Regions from separate parts of the Parasedimentitalea nitratireducens genome, predicted to be linked through region 1. Evidence: riboswitches for the same ligand, from Rfam matches in the RefSeq annotation. Region 1 holds a riboswitch; the other holds the start of a gene.

Region 1 (3,191 bases):
ATCACGCAACAACTGGCCAAGTTAGCCGCATAATCCCAGCGCGCGGAACAAGGCCGCAGGCCGCCGCGCAATCGCCTGCCCGTCCCGGCGGGTCGGCGATTTGGTTCAGGCATGCGCTTTAATGTGATCTCGTACGGATTTTGCAGAGATAAACTGCCCAAACCAGTGTTGGATCGCCCACCCACGGGCAGGCGATCACTCGTCTACGCTCTAAAACTCAACACCCTTCTGCGCCTTGATCCCGGCGCGGAACGGGTGCTTGATCTGCCCCATTTCAGTCACCAGATCGGCAATCTCGATCAGCTCTTCCTTGGCGTTACGCCCAGTCAGAACCACATGGGTCATCGGTGGCTTTTCGGTCTCCAAAAACTCCACCACCTCGGCCAGATCCAGATATTCATAGCGCAGCGCGATGTTGATCTCGTCCAACAACACCATGGTGTTACGCTCGTCCCGGATCATCTCCTTGGCCTTTTCCCAGCCAGCCTTGGCCGCCGCAATATCGCGCGCTTTGTCCTGCGTCTCCCAGGTAAAGCCTTCGCCCATGGCGTAAAACTGACACAGATCCGAGAAATTCTCTTCTATCAGGGTGCGCTCGCCGGTCTGCCAGCCCCCCTTGATGAACTGCACCACGGCCGATGGCATTTTGTGGGCGATACAGCGCATGATCATGCCAAAGCCCGAGCTGGATTTGCCCTTGCCCGGCCCGGTGTGAATGATGATCAATCCCTTCTCACCATCCTTGGTCGCCATCATCCGATCACGCGCCGCCTTTTTCTTGGCCATCTTGGCCGCATGGCGGGCCTCATCATCGACGGGCGCTTCTTTTTTGGGGGTGTCACTCACGGCGAGTCTCCTGCTGATTCCAGCTATGACTTGACAAGGACCGGGGGGATGACGCAAGGGGGTTTTGTTGGTTCCTGTTTTTGACAGGCGAAGAGGGAATGTGATGCGCCCAATTGCGCAAGCACAGCCGCCCCCGCGACCGTGACCGGAGAGGTCTCTGATGCCACTGGCCTAGGCCGGGAAGGCAAGAGAACCGCAAAAAGGCCCAACGCCTTTTGACTCCGCAAGCCGGGAGACCTGCCAACATGATGATCAACGGGCGAACGGGGTGTTTCGCAACCGGTTGAGGGTTCCTCACGTTACGGGTCCCCCTTCTGGCCTTACCCTTTTTGTCACCACAAGGAGATGGCCCCCTATGGGTGATGTAACACTAACTGTCTGTACAACCTGCCGCCGCGCAGATGTTGACCCCGACGCCACGCGCCCAGGGTCCATCCTGCTCGAAGCGCTCAAAGAAACCGGCGTCCCCGAAGGCGTGAACATTCGCGGCGTCGAATGCCTGTCCGCCTGCAAGCGTGGCTGTTCCATGGTGCTCAGCGGCGGCGACAAGCGCTGGACTTATGTCTACGGCGACCTGGACCCTAACGAACATGTCGACGACATCATCGCAGGCGCTGCCGCCTATGCCGCAACCGAGGACGGTCTGGTCCCATGGCGCGAGCGCCCCGTCGTTTTCCGCAAACAATCCATCGCCCGCATTCCGCCGGTCGACACCGCTTCTCAGGAGTAATTACATGAGCGATCTCAACAAGATCCCCGTCACAGTCGTCACCGGATTTCTGGGCGCGGGCAAAACCACACTGATCCGCCACCTGATGCAGAACCCACAGGGCAAGCGTCTGGGCGTACTGGTCAACGAATTTGGCACCGCCGGTGTGGATGGTGACATCCTGAAATCCTGCGCCGATGAAAATTGCCCGGAAAACAACATCGTCGAGCTGGCCAACGGCTGCATCTGCTGCACCGTGGCCGATGATTTCATCCCGACGATCGAGGCGCTGATGGCCCTGCCCCAGCCGCCCGAGCATATCCTAATCGAAACCTCAGGTCTGGCGCTGCCCAAGCCGCTGCTCAAAGCCTTTGAATGGCCCGCGATCCGCTCCCGCATCACTGTTGACGGTGTGATTGCCCTCGCCGATGCCGAGGCTGTGGCCAAAGGCCAGTTCGCCCCTGATCTGGACGCCGTCGCCGCCCAGCGCGAGGCCGACGAAAGCCTTGACCACGAAACGCCTTTGTCAGAGGTTTTCGAAGATCAGATTTCCTGTGCTGACATCATCCTGCTGTCCAAGGCTGATCTGGCGGGGGCAGACGGAGTTGCGACCGCCCGCGCCGTGATCGAAAAAGAAAGCCCTCGCAAGCTGCCAATCCTGCCGATGACCGAAGGCGTGATTGATCCCCGCGTTGTGCTGGGCCTCAATGCGGCGGCCGAGGACGATCTGGACGCGCGCCCCAGCCACCACGATGGCCACCACGATCACGAGCATGACGATTTTGAGAGCATTGTGGTCGAAATGGGAGAAGTTGCCGATCCGCAGGCATTGCAAGATGCGATCATCAAATTGGCCCAAGAGCGCAATATCCTGCGCGTCAAAGGCTATGTGGCGGTCGAAGGAAAACCAATGCGGATGCTGGTACAGGCCGTAGGCGAACGCCTACGCGCGCAATATGACAAGCCCTGGGGCAGCGACACTCGCCGCACCCAGCTTGTGGTGATTGCCGAGCACGACAACATCGACTCCGCCGCCATCCACGCCGCACTGGGAGCCTAAACTCCGGCCCGGCACCGCCGGGCCGCGCCTGACCTTCCCGTCAAACCGCAGGTTTGCCTGCGGCAAAACGGGAAGGCACTACGCACCTCTCCAAGGTCAGGCACCCCCCTTTGTGGCCCTCGTCACTGTTCGTTAATAATGGAAACAACTTAATCTCATGCACGTCGTCTTCCGCGAAAGCCACGGTCTCGAAGAAAGTGAGACCCCACAGGATCTGGGCCAGACCCCGGCTGATCTGGTGGTGCTGTCCTTTTCCGACAGCGACCTTGGCGCCTTTGCGGCAGGCTGGCACCGGGCTGATGGTTCTTTACCCTCGCTGCGTCTGGCCAATCTGGTTGCCCTGAAACACCCGCTGTCGGTCGATGTCTACGCCGAGCAAACACTCGAGGGCGTCAAAGGCATCCTCGTCCGTCTGATCGGTGGCGAGAGCTACTGGTCCTATGGTCTTGCCACCCTGCAGGATCTGGCCCGCCGCTATGGCATTGCGCTGGCCATCCTCCCCGCCGATGGCCGAGAAGACCCGCGTCTGGACGAGCTGTCGACCCTGCCGATTTCAACCCTGCGCCGCCTGCAATC
Region 2 (3,191 bases), on a different contig from region 1:
TGGCGCAGGGATCTATAACTTCATGCATGTGATCCGTGGCGCGCGCCATGTGGTCCCTGAAAGTGGTGGGTTTGAACCAGATGAGATCCTGTCATTGGGCAAATCCATTGGCCGCATCTCAATGTTTGCCGCGCCAACCATGGTGCGCCGCCTGGTGGACCACGCCAAAGCGACAGGGCAAATCGGTGAAGGGTTGCGCACTATCAGCTACGCTGGTGGCCCGATGTATGAGGCCGATATCCTTGACGCGGTCGAAACAATGGGCGCGCGATTTGTGCAGATCTATGGTCAAGGCGAATGTCCGATGGGCATCACGGCCCTTACCCGCCATGATGTGGCCGACCGATCCCATCCTCGGTGGCGCGAACGGCTTAACTCCGTAGGCACGGCCCAAAGCGCGGTTCTGGTGCGCATTTTTGATGAAACCGGTCTAGAACTTCCGCCTGGTGAAACTGGCGAGATTGTGGTGCGCGGCGCCACCGTGATGAAGGGCTACTGGCAAAATCCAAAAGCTACGCTGAACACTATCCGTGATAGTTGGTTGTGGACGGGCGACATGGGATCAAAAGACGCAGATGGCTATATCACCCTGCAAGACCGCTCCAAAGATATGATCATCTCAGGTGGGTCAAACATCTATCCCCGCGAGGTGGAGGAGGTGCTGCTCTCGCACCCCGATGTAGCCGAAGTTGCGGTGGTTGGTCGCCCACACGCCGATTGGGGCGAAGAGGTTGTGGCCTTTGTGGTTGGCACGGCCGCTTCCTCCGCGCTCGACCAATTGTGCCTTGACCAGATCGCGCGGTTCAAACGACCCAAAGAGTATATCTATGTGCCGCAATTGCCGAAAAACAATTACGGCAAAGTACTCAAAGTAGACCTTCGTGCTCGTCTACAAGAAGGGACCACCACATGACAAACCTGACAGGGCACACAGCATTGGTCCCCGGTTCCCTTCGAGGGACCGGCTTCGCCATAGCGCTTGCAGGCGCCGGGTCGCGTGTGACGGTTCATTGTTTGGGATCCACCTAGGCCTTCCTGTTTAAATCCAGTTCCGTCCAGAGCCAAGGCTTGACGTTGCTCGCAGCTGTTTGGAACCGTGCCGCTTTTGCCATCCATATCCCAAGGTCGGTGCCAAAATCAGCAAGCCGCTAATTCGGCTGTTTGTTACAGATCAACATGACAACAAACTGTAGCACGGTTACTGCGCCCAGAATGGTTTGGGCGAGAGATATCATTACCGCGATTTGTCTGACGTCAGCACCTATGGGGCCAGATAGCGACATTTAAAAAAGGAGTGTTTCTGGCTCATCGTAACTACCGCGGAGTGGATGATGAGAAAGACAGCAGTACCAATAGAGTGTCCCCGCCCAAAGTAGAGTGTCCCCGCCCAAAGTGTACGCTTAAGAAGTTACCGCATGCAGAGCGGTAGGTTCCAAAAAACTGTCTTTGAGTGGGGAATGAAACCACCGAAATCCCGATTGACATCCAGCTTACCTTCATGCCACAACTTGCCGCGATGGTTCCCGGGCGTACAGCGCATTCCGGGATGAAAAGGGAATATGGTGAGGTGTAGCCAACAGGCGCCAAATCCGTAACTGCCCCCGCAACTGTAAGCGGTGTGCGTCCTCCGTAAGCCACTGGGCCAAAGGTCTGGGAAGGTGGGGAACGCCAACAGCCGCGAGTCAGGAGACCTGCCATCTTGAACGTTAACTCAACCCGGGCGGGGTGTCCCGGATAGGAGGCCAAGATGGCTTTTACGGCATTTGAATGCCCTACATTTAGGTTGACCTGTGCGTACCCCGCGACTTCGCGGAGGGCGATATGCACCGGACTACCACACATAGAATTACCGTCTGCACATCCTGCAAACATACTGGAGAGATCTGTCGTCCCGGCTATGCGTTGATTGACCGGCTGCGTGCCGCAATCGAAGCTGCCGGGGATAGTATTGCCGAAGATTTTGAGATTGCAGGGACAGCCTGTATGGCAGGATGCAGTCGGCCTTGTACCGTGGCGTATCACGCCACACGCAAAGCGTCTTATCTGTTTGGCGACATTGAGCCGGATGAAGATATCGGTGATCTCGTTGAATTTGCCCGTCAATACGCCGTGTTACATGACGGTTGGTGTAGTTCCGTAGACCGACCCGGAAAACTGCGCAAGACGACTCTGGCGCGGATACCCGCAGCTTTAATGGCGATCGAAGCGACGGACCAGGCAGTCTCATGAGCGCAACATCGTTAACACTAGAAGCCGTCACATGGGCGCCGCGTAAACGCGCACCACTGCTGCTAAACGAAATCTCCGTTGCCCTAGAGGCAGGAGAGGTGCTGGGAATTGTAGGCCCTAATGGAGCAGGCAAAACCACGCTTCTGCGGCTTATCTATGGGTTTAATCGGCCGATGAGTGGCAGAATCCTGATTGGTGAGCAGCCGATATCAACTATGCCGCCCCGCGCCCTGGCGCGCAAAGTGGCTGCTGTTTTGCAGGAACAACCGACTGATTTGACACTCTCTGTGCGTGAAATCGTTGCCTTGGGACGTATCCCCCACCGTATGGGGTTCTCTACGTCCGGCCCACGCGATGCAGAGCTGGTCGACGCTGCAATTGATCGTATGGAACTGCATGACTTGGCAGACCGCAGCCTATCAACCCTGTCTGGCGGCGAACGTCAGCGTGTCATGGTTGCCCGGGCACTGGCGCAGGATCCTCAGATATTGGTGCTGGATGAACCCACTAACCATTTGGATATCCGGCATCAACTGGAAGTTTTGCAACTGATCCGCGATCTCGACCTGACGATCGTGACATCCTTGCATGATCTGAACCTGGCGTCTGAGGTCTGTGACCGTGTCCTGGTCCTGAAAAATGGCACTCAGCAAAGCTTTGGCACGCCACAAGAAGCACTGACCGAACAGTTAGTATCTCAGACCTTTGCGGTATTTGCCCAACGAGATGAACTGACCCTGAGCCGCAAGACACACCTAACCTTTCAACTTCCCAACTAAAATCTTGAGGACATTATGAAATACACAACTCTGGCCCTAGGGCTGAGCCTGATCGCGAGTGCAAGCAGTGCAGAAACCACAGTCGATAGCTGCAACCGCCAGGTCACATTTGACACCCCGCCCAAGGCCGCCATATCCAACGATGTGAACCTGACCGAAATGATGCTGGCGCTGGGTTTGGCG

What was found. A riboswitch is a leader RNA that binds a small molecule or an ion and turns the genes downstream of it on or off. The one in region 1 is predicted to bind cobalamin.
Region 2: it holds a riboswitch for cobalamin, as region 1 does, so the genes downstream of both, AC2T28_RS13625 (DUF1636 family protein) here and AC2T28_RS13035 (DUF1636 family protein) in region 1, are expected to answer to the same signal.

What each region holds. Positions count from the first base shown of each region.
Region 1 is NZ_JBYAXC010000003.1:483,059-486,249, forward strand. It holds gene glpD (glycerol-3-phosphate dehydrogenase) at 1-33, shown strand, start outside; gene cobO (cob(I)yrinic acid a,c-diamide adenosyltransferase) at 211-846, opposite strand; cobalamin riboswitch at 898-1,105, shown strand; gene AC2T28_RS13035 (DUF1636 family protein) at 1,202-1,576, shown strand; gene cobW (cobalamin biosynthesis protein CobW) at 1,581-2,615, shown strand; gene cobN (cobaltochelatase subunit CobN) at 2,773-3,191, shown strand, end outside.
Region 2 is NZ_JBYAXC010000004.1:11,060-14,250, forward strand. It holds gene AC2T28_RS13615 (class I adenylate-forming enzyme family protein) at 1-913, shown strand, start outside; partial or broken gene AC2T28_RS13620 (DUF4389 domain-containing protein) at 1,026-1,244, opposite strand; cobalamin riboswitch at 1,501-1,713, shown strand; gene AC2T28_RS13625 (DUF1636 family protein) at 1,822-2,229, shown strand; gene AC2T28_RS13630 (ABC transporter ATP-binding protein) at 2,226-3,008, shown strand; gene AC2T28_RS13635 (ABC transporter substrate-binding protein) at 3,024-3,191, shown strand, end outside.